One region of the Alteromonas sp. DYW1 genome, then DNA from elsewhere that is predicted to be linked to it. Evidence: predicted binding sites of a transcription regulator. Region 1 holds the regulator's gene; each other region holds the start of a gene.
The links. Region 1 encodes FNR, which switches genes on or off when oxygen is low (the NO sensors DNR and NnrR bind a similar motif). Its sites were predicted from a motif close to TTGATCTAGATCAA; they were not measured.
Positions count from the first base shown of each region.

Region 2: AC121Z_RS11355 (DUF3149 domain-containing protein) is a predicted target of FNR. The motif match lies at 1,093-1,106, and genes of this name have one in related genera.
Region 3: ccoG (cytochrome c oxidase accessory protein CcoG) is a predicted target of FNR. The motif match lies at 1,867-1,880, and genes of this name have one in related genera.
Region 4: AC121Z_RS06520 (glutamate-cysteine ligase family protein) is a predicted target of FNR. The motif match lies at 2,431-2,444, and genes of this name have one in related genera.

Region 1 is NZ_CM186038.1:1,871,382-1,874,965, forward strand. It holds gene ttcA (tRNA 2-thiocytidine(32) synthetase TtcA) at 1-463, opposite strand, end outside; gene uspE (universal stress protein UspE) at 566-1,495, opposite strand; gene fnr (fumarate/nitrate reduction transcriptional regulator Fnr) at 1,594-2,343, opposite strand; gene AC121Z_RS08320 (sulfite exporter TauE/SafE family protein) at 2,374-3,045, opposite strand; gene ccoS (cbb3-type cytochrome oxidase assembly protein CcoS) at 3,038-3,241, opposite strand; gene AC121Z_RS08330 (heavy metal translocating P-type ATPase) at 3,243-3,584, opposite strand, start outside.
Region 2 is NZ_CM186038.1:2,542,722-2,546,305, reverse strand. It holds gene AC121Z_RS11365 (tetratricopeptide repeat-containing sulfotransferase family protein) at 1-344, shown strand, start outside; gene AC121Z_RS11360 (putative 2OG-Fe(II) oxygenase) at 345-998, shown strand; gene AC121Z_RS11355 (DUF3149 domain-containing protein) at 1,167-1,292, shown strand; gene smrB (endonuclease SmrB) at 1,293-1,844, opposite strand; gene prmB (50S ribosomal protein L3 N(5)-glutamine methyltransferase) at 1,942-2,868, shown strand; gene aroC (chorismate synthase) at 2,872-3,584, shown strand, end outside.
Region 3 is NZ_CM186038.1:3,121,482-3,125,065, reverse strand. It holds gene AC121Z_RS14080 (serine/threonine protein kinase) at 1-354, opposite strand, end outside; gene ccoG (cytochrome c oxidase accessory protein CcoG) at 351-1,784, opposite strand; gene AC121Z_RS14070 (hypothetical protein) at 2,008-2,379, shown strand; gene AC121Z_RS14065 (DUF3016 domain-containing protein) at 2,514-3,053, shown strand; gene AC121Z_RS14060 (hypothetical protein) at 3,069-3,584, shown strand, end outside.
Region 4 is NZ_CM186038.1:1,468,378-1,471,961, forward strand. It holds gene AC121Z_RS06515 (M14 family metallopeptidase) at 1-912, opposite strand, end outside; gene AC121Z_RS06520 (glutamate-cysteine ligase family protein) at 909-2,372, opposite strand; gene AC121Z_RS06525 (zinc-dependent metalloprotease) at 2,610-3,584, shown strand, end outside.

The sequences.
Region 1 (3,584 bases):
CATCACGGTGATGCCCCAATGCTATTTTGGTTGCGCCAATCTCTTTTGCCGTCCGATATAAAATGCCGCGTCTTAACCGAGAGCACAATGAACACGTCGTTTTTCCTGCAGGGATTTTATCGGTTACGATACTGTATGTATCTTCTTCAACGATCTGAAAGTTAACGCCCAGTTCGCTGAGATAATTTGGCAGAACATGCTCTGGGAAGCCGGGTTGCTTTTGATCAAGATTAATCGCGGTAACAGAAAAGTCGATAGGCGCAATACCACGTAAAAAAAGCAATATATCCAATAAGGTATAGCTATCTTTGCCGCCTGAAAGGCAGACCATTACGTGATCACCATCCTCAATCATATTGAAATCAGCAATTGCCTTACCAACATTCCGGCGCAGGCGCTTCTGCAGCTTATTAAGATTGTACTGATGCTTACTATCAGCTTTACTGATGACACTTGAACTCATGGCTAGCTTATATTGGTTACGACAAAGCGTTATTGTAATCGTTATAGATACAGTAAAAAACCACGAACCCTAGTTTTTAGCACTTTATTTTCGGTGCCTGACTTAACCATGAACAGGGCTATGAAATCCCGCAGGCTTAATCGCCAAAACATCACAATTGAGACGATCAATGACTTGTTCAGCGGTATTTCCTATCAGGGCTGCAGATAACCCCGCGCGCCCAACGGTGCCGATAACGACTAATTCAGCATCCAGAGAGTTAGCTTGTTTTGGGACTGCAACTTCTGGTAGGCCCTGAATAACATGACATTGAACTAAAGGCACGGCGTTCGCTGTGGCGAACTTATGCATCTCGTTTTGATGATGGCGCTTTACGTTTTCGTTATAGCCGTGAGGATCGAATTCAGGCATCTCAATGGCCAAATTCACAATCGTACCTGGAAACGCATTTACAAGGTGCAGTGTTGCATCTAATGTGTCGGCGCAGGCTTTTGCACATTCAACCACATGTTGATTTAGTTCTGCATGCACTTCATCTTCAGTACCGACATTTATACTGGCCAAAATATTACCGTTGGCGGGCCATGCGTGCTGCTTTACCATAAGCACTGGCGTAGGGCACTTACGCAAAAGGTGCCAATCTGTAGGCGTGAATATCAAAGAGGCAAAGTCATCATGGCTGGAAGCAGCTTTAATTAATAAATCCGCATCAACCGCTAAAACGGTGCGGATAGCTGACTCATAGAGCGATTTGTCCCATACCACCTTAGCGTGCGCCGATACATCACTCGGAACATACTCCGCAATTAGCGACTGCAGCCATTCATTGCGATCTGCCAAGACAGCCTTGCGCATGGCATCACGCTCATCCAATGACAACATTGTTGTCAATTCGTAAGACAGGTCATAAATGCAAAGAAATACGGTTATTTCAGCGCCAGTTTTGGCAGCAAGTTCAACGGCTCTCGCGAGTGCGATTTGCTTTTCGAGATCAGGATCGATAACGACGAATAAATGTTGATAGTGTTGCATTGCGTATTCCCATGGTTACTTTAGTCCAAGTGTAACGGGTCAATGAGAATACGCTAGTGTCCCCTGTTGAGTTAGATCAAAGGAACCATATTCAGGCGTTAATTTTCGATTGTACAGGTCGGAATTTCGGTTGTATGGAGCTTTTCTGCCATCCTGTCAAAATCCAAAATTGTAATCAATTTACCGTCAACAGCGATGATCCCATCTTTTTGAAATCGAGTTAACAAGCGACTGATAGTTTCTACAGTTAGGCCCAAATAATTTCCGATTTCGTTGCGCGTCATCGTGAGATTAAATTGCTTAGGTGAAAACCCTCGCTCTTCAAAGCGTTTCGATAAATGCGCAATGAAGTGCATCAAGCGTTCTTCCGCCGTGCGTTTATTCAATAACATCATTTGATCATGATCGTGTTTAATCTCAGCACTCATAAAACTCATGATCTGCTTGCGGAGCTTAGGAAACTTAGCAGACATTTCGTCTAATGTTTCGTAGGGAAGCTCGCACACCATGGCAGTTTCTAATGCTTGGCAGTAACTCGAATGGCGACTATCACGCAATGCATCAAAACCTATAATATCGCCCGGAAAGTGGAAGCCAATGACTTGTTCTTCACCGTCTGCATCACTAATAAACGATTTAAAGGAACCCGAACGAACCGCGTAAAGGGATTGAAATTTATCGCCTGCTTGGATCAACTTATCGTTTTTGTGAAGGGGTTTTTTACGTTCGATAATTTCATCGAGCGAACCCATTTCTTCTTCATTTAGCGACACTGGTAAACACAAATGACTAAAGCTGCAGGTTTGGCAGTGTATAGAAAGGTCTCCACGACCGAGTTTATTGTGCATGAATGCACCTTTGCATTGCTGAAATTACTCTCACGTTATAAGCGTTACACCCTGAAAAATCAAGTACAACCCATAGCCTATTAGTGTGATTGCAATGAATGTTCGAGCTTGTTGACTTCGCGCTAACTGTGTTAACCGCGCCCCTCCAAGGCTCACGGCCAGCATAAGAGGCAATGTACCTAATCCAAAGAACAACATAACTAACGAACCTGTCACAGGATCACCAGCAGCCATACTCCAACTTAGCGTCGAATACACCAACCCACACGGTAACCAACCCCAAACACCACCATACAGGAATGCGTGTAGAGGGTGCTTGAATGGAATTAATGACTTAGCGACGGGCTGTATTCGCCGCCAAAGCTTACCGCCTTGACGTTCGAAGTAGTGCAGTACGCTAAACCAATTCGCTATATGGCCCCCCAGTAATAACAACATAATGCCACTTAATATTGTCAGTACTGAGACTCCATTGAAGAAACTTGAATGGCTGACGATGGTCCCTAGCAGGCCGGCGCAAAAACCTGCTAGGGCATAACTTGTAATGCGGCCGAGGTGGTAAGCACTAGCGTAAATCCACGGTTTACCTTGAGCCGGAACTGCTGACTGTAGGGCAACCGTTATACCACCGCACATACCTACACAATGCACACCGCCTGCAATGCCAATAAGCCATGCAGCAAGCAAACTTATTTCAGTCACGACGATTGTCTAATTCCTGTTGGCGGGCTTTAGCCAATGATTTTTCTTCAGGGGGTAAATCATCATCAAACAAAATGCTATAGCCTTGCCGATCGAGATCATCGAACTGATTACTTTTTACCGCCCAAAAAAATACCGCAATGGCAATCGCAACAATGATAATTGCGATAGGGATTAGGACATAAATGATACTCATCTTAACCTGCTTTATACCGAAGTAAGCGCGTAGAGTTTACTACTACGATTATTGAACTCAAGGACATACCCAAGGCCGCCATCCAGGGAGCTAACACTCCTGATACCGCAAACGGCAAAATCAAAAAATTATATCCCAATGACCACGCCATGTTTTGTTTAATGGTTACTTGCGTTTGTTTGGCGACATCAATCAGCGCTGGAATAACGGTAATACTTTCATTAAGCAGTACCACGTCAGCAGAACTTTTCGCGAGATCAGAGGCATTCCCAACCGCAACGGAAATATCCGCTTTTGCTAGCACTGGTGCATCATTAACTCCGTCGCCAACCATCATCACTGA
Region 2 (3,584 bases), 670 kb from region 1:
TTGAGAACTTCTCCCGTTATTTTGCCTATACCAACGACTTAGATGATATCTTCTTTGTTTATGATCAATATCAACGCTTGATGGCGCACTGGCAGACGCTATTTGGCAATGATATTCTCAATGTGTCGTATGAAGAGTTGGTAGCAGACTATACCGCGGGCACGGCACTGATCGGAGACTTCCTTGGTGTGACATTACCGGCACCAGAAATTATTCGCAAGGCAACCAATCACGTTGAGACGCCAAGTATTTGGCAAGTTCGACAGCCGATTACGACGCAAGCCGTTGCGCGCTGGCAACGTTATACTGAATTTTTAACGCCTTACATTGAGAGATATCGCTAAATGACACAATCGACGCCCTTTCCGGCAGGAATGCAGTACGTGAATGCCGATAATGATCGGGTTATGCTTGCACGGGGCGGTATTTTACATACCGATATATGGCGTACCATGGTGCCGCGACATACTGAATTAAATCCAGTGCTGAAGCAAGAAATCCTCGATTATCAGGCGCATAATCCAACGGTTGATCCGTTAGCCAATCCGGGTTGCTGGCGAGGCAGTAGTGATTTTAGTGGGTGGCTACCTCTGCAGCGTTTTATTATTGATAATGTTAAAGCTATTCACCGACACTATTTAAATATTGGCGCGCCATGTGCAGCGCTAGAGTCTTTCACTGCAGACCGCTTTGAAATGAATTACTGGGCGAACGTTAACCAACCCGGCAGTGCCAATGCTATTCATACTCACTCTAAATGGCATTGGTCGGGCGTATACTATGTGCAAGGAACGGGAACTGGCGATCTTGCGCTATACAGTCATGCTTTTGTTAATCAGCAAGTATCTCATGGCCTGCCTTTTGGGCAGTCATTTACCGTGCCAGCCGAAGATGGTTTGATGGTAATGTTTCCAAGTTATTTGATCCATGAGGTATTACCGAATCCTTCAGATAAGGCACGCATCAATATTGCCTTCAACGTGAAAATTCTGTTTTAACTCGCCTCAATGCTGCTCAAGGCAAGGTTGAAAAGGCAGTTAAAAACAGACGTTTGATCTAACGCAAACTTTGCGCAGCATTAGCCCCGATACATTGATCAAGATCAGTATCTATTTACCGTTGTAGGTGACAATAAAGACATCATTGATGTGCAGGAGGAAAGCACCATGCCTTTAGAACTTTTCTTAGATCCGGTTGTGTGGATGTCATTATTGTTAATTGCCATTATTTGCGTCATGGGTGGCTATTACACATATCTGTTTTTACACAATAGTGCCGACGATAATAAATAGTTACCCCAACTTCGGATCACTGTGTACGAGCTGAACTAAAATTGCACCGTTCCCGCCCCACTCCAGTGGGGCTTGGTGAAAGGCAACAATGTCTGGATGTTGGATCAACCAATGTGGGACCTGTTGTTTTAAAATTCCTGAGCCCATCCCATGCACAATGCACACGCATTGCACATGCTGTTGTTTGGCGTGATACAGCAGGGCGGCAATTTCCAGTTTCGCCTCTTCGCGCGAAAGCCCATGCAAATCGAGGATGATCTCGGGTGCATAGTCTCCGCGGCGTAAGCGCTTGATTTGATCATGGTGTTCACGGTCTACGGCATAGCGAGTAGGCCCTTCCGGCGGAATATAGCCGTGAAAGGCATCGGAAAAGGTAAAATAGGCATTGGCTTGGCGTTGCGACTTGTCGCCTGCGCTGTCACGCTGGTGCCTGCGCTGCTGCTTGGCGTGCAGTCGTTGTTGTTGGGTTAATGCGACTTTTTCATTCTCCCGTAATGGTTTGACGCCACGTATCGACTGGCGAAACAACTGCATGTCATCATCGTCATCCAAACTCTGTTTCCCCCTTGAAAAAAATTCAAAATAGCACGCCGAAATTCAATATTTTTCGGTATGATAGCAGGCATTACTCGTTGGTTTAACTTTTGCAATGACTGATAAAATTTATCTTGATCAAGCCATTAACGATTTGGCCAGTATTTTGGATCTCGTACGTTGGAGTGTAAGTCGCTTTAATGATGCCGATTTGTATTTTGGCCACGGTACCGATAACGCGTGGGATGAAGCCGTGACATTGGTGATGTCAGCATTGCATTTACCGCAGGATCTTACGGATTTGACTGGCGATGCATTATTTCACGCAAAGCTTACCCATAGTGAGCGACAAAAAATTGCTGAATTAGTGTTAAAACGTGTACAAACCCGTTTGCCATTGCCCTATTTAACCAATCAAGCGTGGTTTTGTGGCTATCCCTTTTATGTCGACGAACGAGTGCTTATACCGCGCTCGCCCTTCGCAGAGCTCATTCAGCAGGCGTTTGCCGGCTATGTGGACGAGCCCAAAACAATTTTAGATTTGTGTACCGGTGGCGGTTGTATCGCAATTGCCCTTGCGCACGCCTTTCCCGATGCTGATATAGATGCATTGGATATCAGTGCTGATGCGATTGATGTAGCGAATATTAATATTCAAGAACATGGATTGGAAGCGCGCGTTGTGGCAATGCAATCCGATGTTTTTTCTGCACTCACAGAACAACGCTACGATCTAATTGTGTCTAATCCACCCTATGTTGACGCCGAGGATATGGCGGATTTACCCGCAGAATTTCAACATGAGCCAGAGCTAGCCTTGGCAGCAGGAAACGATGGCTTGGATCTAGTCGAAACTATTATTCAGCAAGCGGCGAACTACTTAACTGATGGTGGCTGGTTATTTGTTGAAGTCGGTAATTCAATGGTCCATTTTGCAGAACGTTTTCCCGGCTTGACGGTAGAGTGGATAGCCTTGGAACAAGGGGGCGACGGTATTTTTGCAGTCTCTAAAACGGCGTTAATCGATTACACACAAGGATAATTCATGTCAGGAAATAGTTTTGGCAAATTATTTACCGTAACAACCTTTGGTGAAAGTCACGGTATCGCTATCGGCGGCGTCGTGGATGGTTGTCCTCCCGGACTCGAGCTACATGAATCCGATTTGCAAGGCGATCTCGATCGGCGTAAACCAGGAACGTCACGTTACACCACGGCTCGTCGCGAAGATGACGAAGTACAGATACTATCTGGCGTATTCGAAGGTAAGACCACCGGCACATCGATAGGCTTGTTGATTAAAAATAAAGATCAGCGCAGTCAGGATTACTCTAAGATTGCCGATCGATTTCGCCCAGGTCATGCGGATTACACCTATCAGCAAAAATACGGTCTACGCGATTATCGTGGCGGTGGTCGTTCATCAGCACGCGAAACCGCAATACGTGTTGCTGCTGGTGGTATTGCGAAAAAATACTTGAAGCAAGTGCATGGGATTGAAATTACTGGATACTTGTCGCAATTGGGTCCTATCGAATTGGCATTAAAGGCGCCAGAAAGTATTAACGATAACCCATTCTTCTGTCCTGATCCTGAGCAATTGGATGCGCTTGATGCTTATATGCGTGATTTGAAAAAGTCGGGTGATTCCATTGGCGCTAAAGTGTCAGTAATAGCCACTAATATGCCTGTTGGGTTAGGTGAACCGGTATTTGACCGTCTTGATGCGGATATTGCACATGCCATGATGGGGATCAA
Region 3 (3,584 bases), 1.3 Mb from region 1:
AAGGCTAAAGCGGTATCCTTGAAAGTGATGTAGCGACGTTGAGTTTATCGCGACAGGGGCAACAACGGGAATTTCCGCGTCCATCAGCTCAGTTGCGAAACTATGTTCCTCCAGAATTTGGGCGTCAGTCCAGCGCTCAGGGCGGTAAAACTTAACCACCCAGCGCGTGCGCTGCTCATCCATAAATTGATAGACACGGTTTTCGTAGCTATTCAGTGCTAGTAGACCTGACTCTGCATAGACCCCAATGCTCTCGAGCGCATTGAGGATCAGATCAGGGGTTAGGTCAGAAAACTGAAAGCCAGCACTTGGAGCGCTGGCTTTGACTGGGGGCGAATTTGAAATAGTGGTCACCGATACAAAAACTTACTGGGTTCTTCAACTTCGATTAGATTACCCTCTGCATCTTGGGTTTGTACATAAAAATCAATGTCGGTTACACGGCCATCCAAGTTTTCTGGCGCAGTAGCAATTGAAATCGGTAAGCTAAATACCTCGCCACCACTGACACTCACTACTTGCTCTCCGAGGTATTCGTACTCTGCTAAGCCTTTCACGGCAATGGTATAAACCCGGTCTTCTTGCGACTTATTAAGGATCTTTAAGGTATACACATTTTCAATGAGACCGGCGTTATTTTCGCGGTAGAGTGAATTTCGGTCTCGAATGATGTCAACTTCAACCGACGAGCGCGTTAACATTTCGAACGCGAGTAATCCCGTCATGACTACCAAAACAATCGCATAACCAATCAGTTTGGGTCTGACAATATGCGTGGTGCCACCCTTCAGTTCATGCTCGGAGGTGAAACTGATGAGCCCTTTAGGGTAATCCATTTTTTCCATAACCCCGTTACATGCATCCACGCACGCACCGCAGTTAATGCACTCGTATTGCAAGCCATTGCGGATATCGATACCGGTAGGACAAACCTGGACACACAGGTTGCAGTCAATACAGTCACCGAGGCCTTTTTCAGCGAGTTCGCTATGCGGCAGTTTACGCGGTCTTGGGCCACGTTGTTCACCGCGAGTTGGGTTATAAGCCACGGTAAAAGTGTCTTTGTCGAACATGGCTGATTGAAAACGCGCATACGGACACATGTGGGTACACATGATTTCCCGCATCCAACCGGCATTCCCATAGGTGCACACGGTGAAGAAGATCACGGAAAAACCGGCCCAGAAGCTGGTGCCAAAGGTGAAAAAGTCAATAAATAACTGGTCAATGGGAGTAAAATAACCGACAAACGTGAGAGCTGTCAGTAATGCAACGGCTACCCAAGCGGTGTGTTTCAGGGTTTTGCGCCAGAACTTATCAAAATCCATGGGGCGCTCATCCAGTTTCATTCGTTTATTGCGCGGCCCTTCAATCTTTTCTTCAAACCAAATGTAGATAAAGGTCCAGGTTGTTTGTGGGCACATGAAGCCGCACCAAACCCGACCCGCAAATGTAGTGACAAAGAACAATGCGTAGGCGGAAACGATTAACAACCATGCCAATAAAGTAAGGTCTTGCGGCCATAAGGTTAGACTAAATAGGGTGAAGCGTTGCTCTGCGATATCTAATAAGACAGCTTGACTGCCGTTATACTGTAACCATGGGATAATGGCGAAGATACCCAGAAAAATGAGACCAAAAAAGCGGCGAATATTCTCAAAAGTACCCTCAACGGCGCGCACATAGATACGACTGCGCGGTGAATAATTTTCACCCTGATTACTTTTCTTTGGTTTGTGGACTTTTACCGGTGTGACGTCTTTAACCGGAATCTGACTGTTCATGAATTGCCCTTAATCACAGTTTGAAGGCTACGCACTCGCGTATGATACAGCGCTAAGTATACCTAATTGTGAGGCTTAAAAGTTAACTTAGATCAATTTTTATGAGTTATTCTCCGGATACTCAGGCGTTATTGTTTTGCATACCCAAGTATGAACAATTGGATTTTTTTGTGGTCATAACCTGCGTATTGTGGCAATCCATGAATAACCCACTGTGAACATTATGTTTAAGGCATTTATTGTTTTCATCGAAGTCGTATTGCTAGTAACTGTGTTACGCACGCCGTTTATGCAGTATTGGCTTGGTGACATGCAAGATACCGTCACTGATTGGATGACAGTGATTGCAGAGATCCCTGACAAGCAGGAAATCTCACAATTATACAATAACATTCAGCCAGCGGTAGGCGGGATGACAGATAGGCAGCGCGAATATCTTGAAGAAGTCATGCGCAACCGGCAATCTGTCGAGCACTTTCACCGTAATTACTGCGTGAATGGTGATATGAATCCGTTTATCTACGGCACCAGCTTGCGCGTGGTGTGCCGAGAAATGACTCAGTCTGCGCTGCTTTCGATGCAGCGCGCGAGCTAAATCCAGTCGTCATTCGTTCCTTCTGCCAAAATTTATTCAGCCCCAGTTCATACACTTTAACTAAACTTTATTTGACGCTAAGAGTCTGACAGTTAGTGTGTTAGCTATTCAGTAAACTGGTTACAGGGGCAACTATGAAATTTTCTCGTACGCTATCCGTATTATCGTTGGCAATTTTGCCATTAACATCACTCGCTGGTGAGCAGCCAGTCGCTGAAAAAGTTGCAGTCGAATGGCAGTCGCCGGAAGACTATACCGATGTGCGTCCGGCTAATGAGACGCGCAAGCGTTTTATGGAAAACACGTTTCACCAATTTGAGCAACACTTTGCCAAGTTAGCAGAACGACTGCCTGAGAACGCCACGTGGAAGATTACCGTAACCGATGTGGATCTGGCTGGTCAGGTATGGCCGGCGTCTTTTGTTGGTTTAGGGCAAGGCGGGCAAGATGTGCGTCTGATCAAAGACATTGATATTCCGCGGATGTCCTTTTCCTATGAATTAGCATCAGACGGTGAAGTACTTCAGAAGGGCGAAGTGGAACTTAAAGACATGGGCTTTTTACAACGCTCCATCCGCGGTGCCAGTTCGACGGCGCTGCGTTATGAAAAGCGCATGTTAGATGAGTGGTTTGCTGACGAATTCGCGCAATATATAGCGACGGCTAAAAACTAATCCCCGTCCGTTGCTATGACCCTGCGGCAATGGGCACTGTTCAGTGCGATTATTCCAACGCTGACAGTGCATATTACTTGGGTGACCGCAGCGTCGACTCAGGCGCTGGAATGGTGTAATCCTTATTGGTCGCATTGTCATTCGATCAGTGCGACTGGCCGTGAAGTCCCTCAATTTTATCTCTTTAAACTGCTTATGTTGCCCGCAGCAGCCTGTATGGCAATGTATTGGCGGGCACTGGCAGCTTGGCTACAGAAGTTGGCTGCGCCTCGGCGCCACATCGCGGTTATCCGGCTACTTGGCTATAGCGCCTGTGTTGCGCTGTGTATTTATACCTTAACTTTGGGTGCTATCGGTGACACATGGCAAGTACCAAGACGCATGGGCGTGGTCGGGTATTTTGCCTTCACCGCATTCGCGCATTTATGGTTGCTACGATTAGTTACCGCGCCTAATGTTGCGCAAAACGTGTGGCAGCTAAGCCGCCAATGTTTGTTTTGGGTGACAACAGGACTGTGGTGCCTAGGGATC
Region 4 (3,584 bases), 400 kb from region 1:
CAGTTCACCGTTCTCGGCACTAAAAAAGTGTTCAATTGAAGTGTCACAACCGTGTAATTGAAAATGGGCGAGACCTTCTATATCAGTCCAGCCTAGGCAAGTGTTTTCATCAATAACTCCGAAATTCGCGTTTTCTATACTCTGCTCTAAGGTAACGTTAACGCCGAATACAGGCCGGTCAGAATAGGTCAGAGTGCTGTTCTCATTGAGCCGAAAACGAATCGGTTGGTGAAGCACATCCATCGCTTGTTGTTGTACAAACGGCTCCGGATTAAGCAATAATTTGGTTAACCCTGTATAGGCATTGAAATCGGCTTGTGGCTCATGTGCACCGCCGGCCTCGACAGTGATGACTGGGCATGCAAAGGGAACCTCCATGAGTGCTCCCAAAGCAATATCGGTATGCACTAACCAGCGCGAGAAAAATGATCCTAAGGCCAGATGTTCCTGTTGATAACGGGTGGCGACACTAAAAATCGGTCCGTTACCAGACGTGTTGTGCAAGTCAATCACAAACTCAGGATGGCGGCTGACAATAAAATCAATAATTGACTTGGCAAGCTGGCCATTAAAATCCTGATAGGGTGGGCTAAAGCAGCGGTTAAGGTCACGCTCCTCCGGTAATATGCGATGACTGAAAAGCGGCTCTAGTTGAGCGGCGGCAACACTGGCAACAACAATGTAAGTGTCTGCCAGAGGTTGAAAGCCTTCCTTAATAAACTGGTATAGTACGTTGAAGCCACTGGGTTCATTGGCGTGCAGTAGTGTAGTGATAACGCGACAGCGACGCTCTGAGTCACGCCCTTGGAAATAAAAAGCGCAAGGCCCTTTGAGTTCAGTGAGCAGCTGCGCAACACTTGTGCTGCTTACTGTATTAACTGCTTGTACAGCAATCGCCTTCGTCGTTTTCACTTTACTGGATCCCAATCAGCCACAGGTAGATTAGCAATGTTGTTTAGCGTGTAGTGTTTTATCAATTCCTTCAATGCCGCGTCTTGGTCCATGCCATTCGCTAATGTATCAAAGGCCGAGAGTTGCCAAATTGCACCGGTTTGCTGCGCGGCTAAACGTCGTTCAATGATACCGAGGTATAAATTAATATCGTCAGACGCGACCCCCAGTTCTTGCAGCCCGGCACTTGCAGTGGGTAGCATATCCGCCACCACATCACTGATTTTTCGTTCAGTTAGCTGGTGTTGATGCTGTTGCGGCCAAAGAATGTTGGCTTTTAATCCCTGCTGTGCAGCGCGATAAAAGTTAAATTCAGCGTATTCAAAGGGTAATTTATTGATGTAATTGTCGATATTATGGCTTAGGCCAACCGTTAACCCTACGAGCAATGCCAAATTCGCGACCATGTCCAGATTACTTGGACCCGCTGGGAGAGTGCGAAATTCAATGCGTAGATGAGGATCTTTGCCCACGTCGAGTACGGGGCGATTCCAAGACCAGATCGTACCTTGATGCATTTGAATAGCATTAAATGCATCAGGCGGCGAGTCAGCAGGAAGTTGCGGCAATAATGCTGGATACAGAGCAATGTTTTCGGCGAATATCTCAACTACCGATTGACGCAACCATCCATGCCCGAAGTTTACCCTCGCGGGTTGTCGCCAACGGGTCGAATCATGGTTGCGACTGTCAATCGATTGTTTAAACAATGCAATACGCGTCTCATGCCATAAGCGCTTGCCCATTAATATGGGAGAGTTGGCTGCTAATGCAAGTGCTAACGGAGTGACAAGTTGTGCGGCATTAAACATTGCGGTAAAGCGGCTGGATTGCACGCGCAAGTGCACTTGGAAGGAAGTATTAGCGCCTTCCAATGTCACCTCATTGGTCCGCATCTTTAAGCTATCGACGCCATTTATATCGACATCAAAGGCAGACCCTTTCAATTGATTTAGCTGTTCAGCTAAAGCATGGTAGCGTGGACGATTAGTCAAATATTCGCGGCTTAAGTGGCGCTCATCAAGAGTCGGTAAAACGCCGATTGGGACGATTTGCGTGTCTGCTGAATAGGCAATTGAGCGCAGGGCAACGAGCTCATTTTCAAGCTGTTCATGCAATGCAGTTAGCGAGCGCTCTGAGGTACTGACGGGGGCTAGGTTAAATTCAAGATTATATTGATTGAGTTCAGGCTGCACCAAATCACTTTTACGCTGATCGAGCAACCACTGATTACAGGGCTTAGGTAACCAGTTATTGTCAACTAGATACATTTCAAGTTCAGCGCCAAGTGACGGCGCAGCTTTATCAAATTGGGGCTCCGCTAACAAGGGTTTGAGCAAGGCGAGCTCACTCTCCAAGCGCCGATGGAAGGCTTGATAATGTTCTTGCGCAAACGCTTGATGATGAATTGACTGACCCATAGGAAAACTTTTGCACCTTTATTTATGGTGTAGCCTATAGATTTTGTATGGTTTCTCTTTGACATGGATCAATTCGGCTGATGGCATTGTATTAATGTGCGGTTGCTTGTCATACTAGCGTACTGTCCCAAACTGAGCGTAGCGGAGTTGTGTGTGAGAAAGTGGTTATATATCCTGAGTTTACTACTGATAAGCCCTGTATTGTCAGCAAAAACCATTGCTGAATTTACTACAGGAATGCAATTTCAAGATGGTTTTGTGCCTTTCTACTATGATCCTGGCGAGGGGAAACTGTATCTCCAAATTGCGCAATTTGATCAGCAAATGTTGTTTCAAAGCAGTTTGCCGCAGGGCGTTGGCTCCAATGATATCGGTCTGGACCGCGGGCAATTGGGCGATACACGCCTGGTTGAATTTGAACGCTACGGTGAACAAGTGTTACTCAAACAACTCAATACTGCGTTTCGTGCGACGTCCAGTAATCTCGCCGAGCAGGCGAGCATCGACGAAGCGTTTGCCGATTCGGTTATTGCTGGGCTAACTATTGTGGCTGAGTCGGATGCTCACGTGTTGGTCGACTATACCGATTTCTTGCTGAGCGATATTCACGGTATAGCTAATCGTTTGGATAGCACAAAACAGGGTCAATTCAAACCTGATGCTAAACGCAGCGGTGTGTATTTACCACGCAGCAAAGCGTTTCCGAAAAATACTGAGCTAGAAGCATTAATCACCTTTTCAGGCAAGCAACCAGGTGAGTTTGTGCGCCAGGTTTCGCCCGATGCTGAAATAATTTCTGTGCACTCACATCATAGTTTTATCGAGTTACCTGATGCCGACTACACACCGCGCGAGTTTCATCCATTTAGTGGCTTTTGGGAGCATAGTTTTATGGATTATTCAGCGCCATTAACCGCTTCCATGGAGCAGCAATACATTCCCCGTCATCGCTTGGAAAAAGTGGATCCAAGCGCGCCAGAGAGTGCGGCTAAAGAGCCGATTATTTATTACCTTGATCCGGGGATCCCAGAACCCGTAATGTCAGCATTACGGGAGGGCGCTCAGTGGTGGGACCAAGCCTTTGCAGCAATTGGTTATAAAGATGCTTTTCAGGTAAAAGTATTACCAGCCGATGCTGATCCAATGGATGTGCGCTATAACGTCATTCAGTGGGTGCATCGGGCCACGCGCGGCTGGTCGTATGGTTCATCT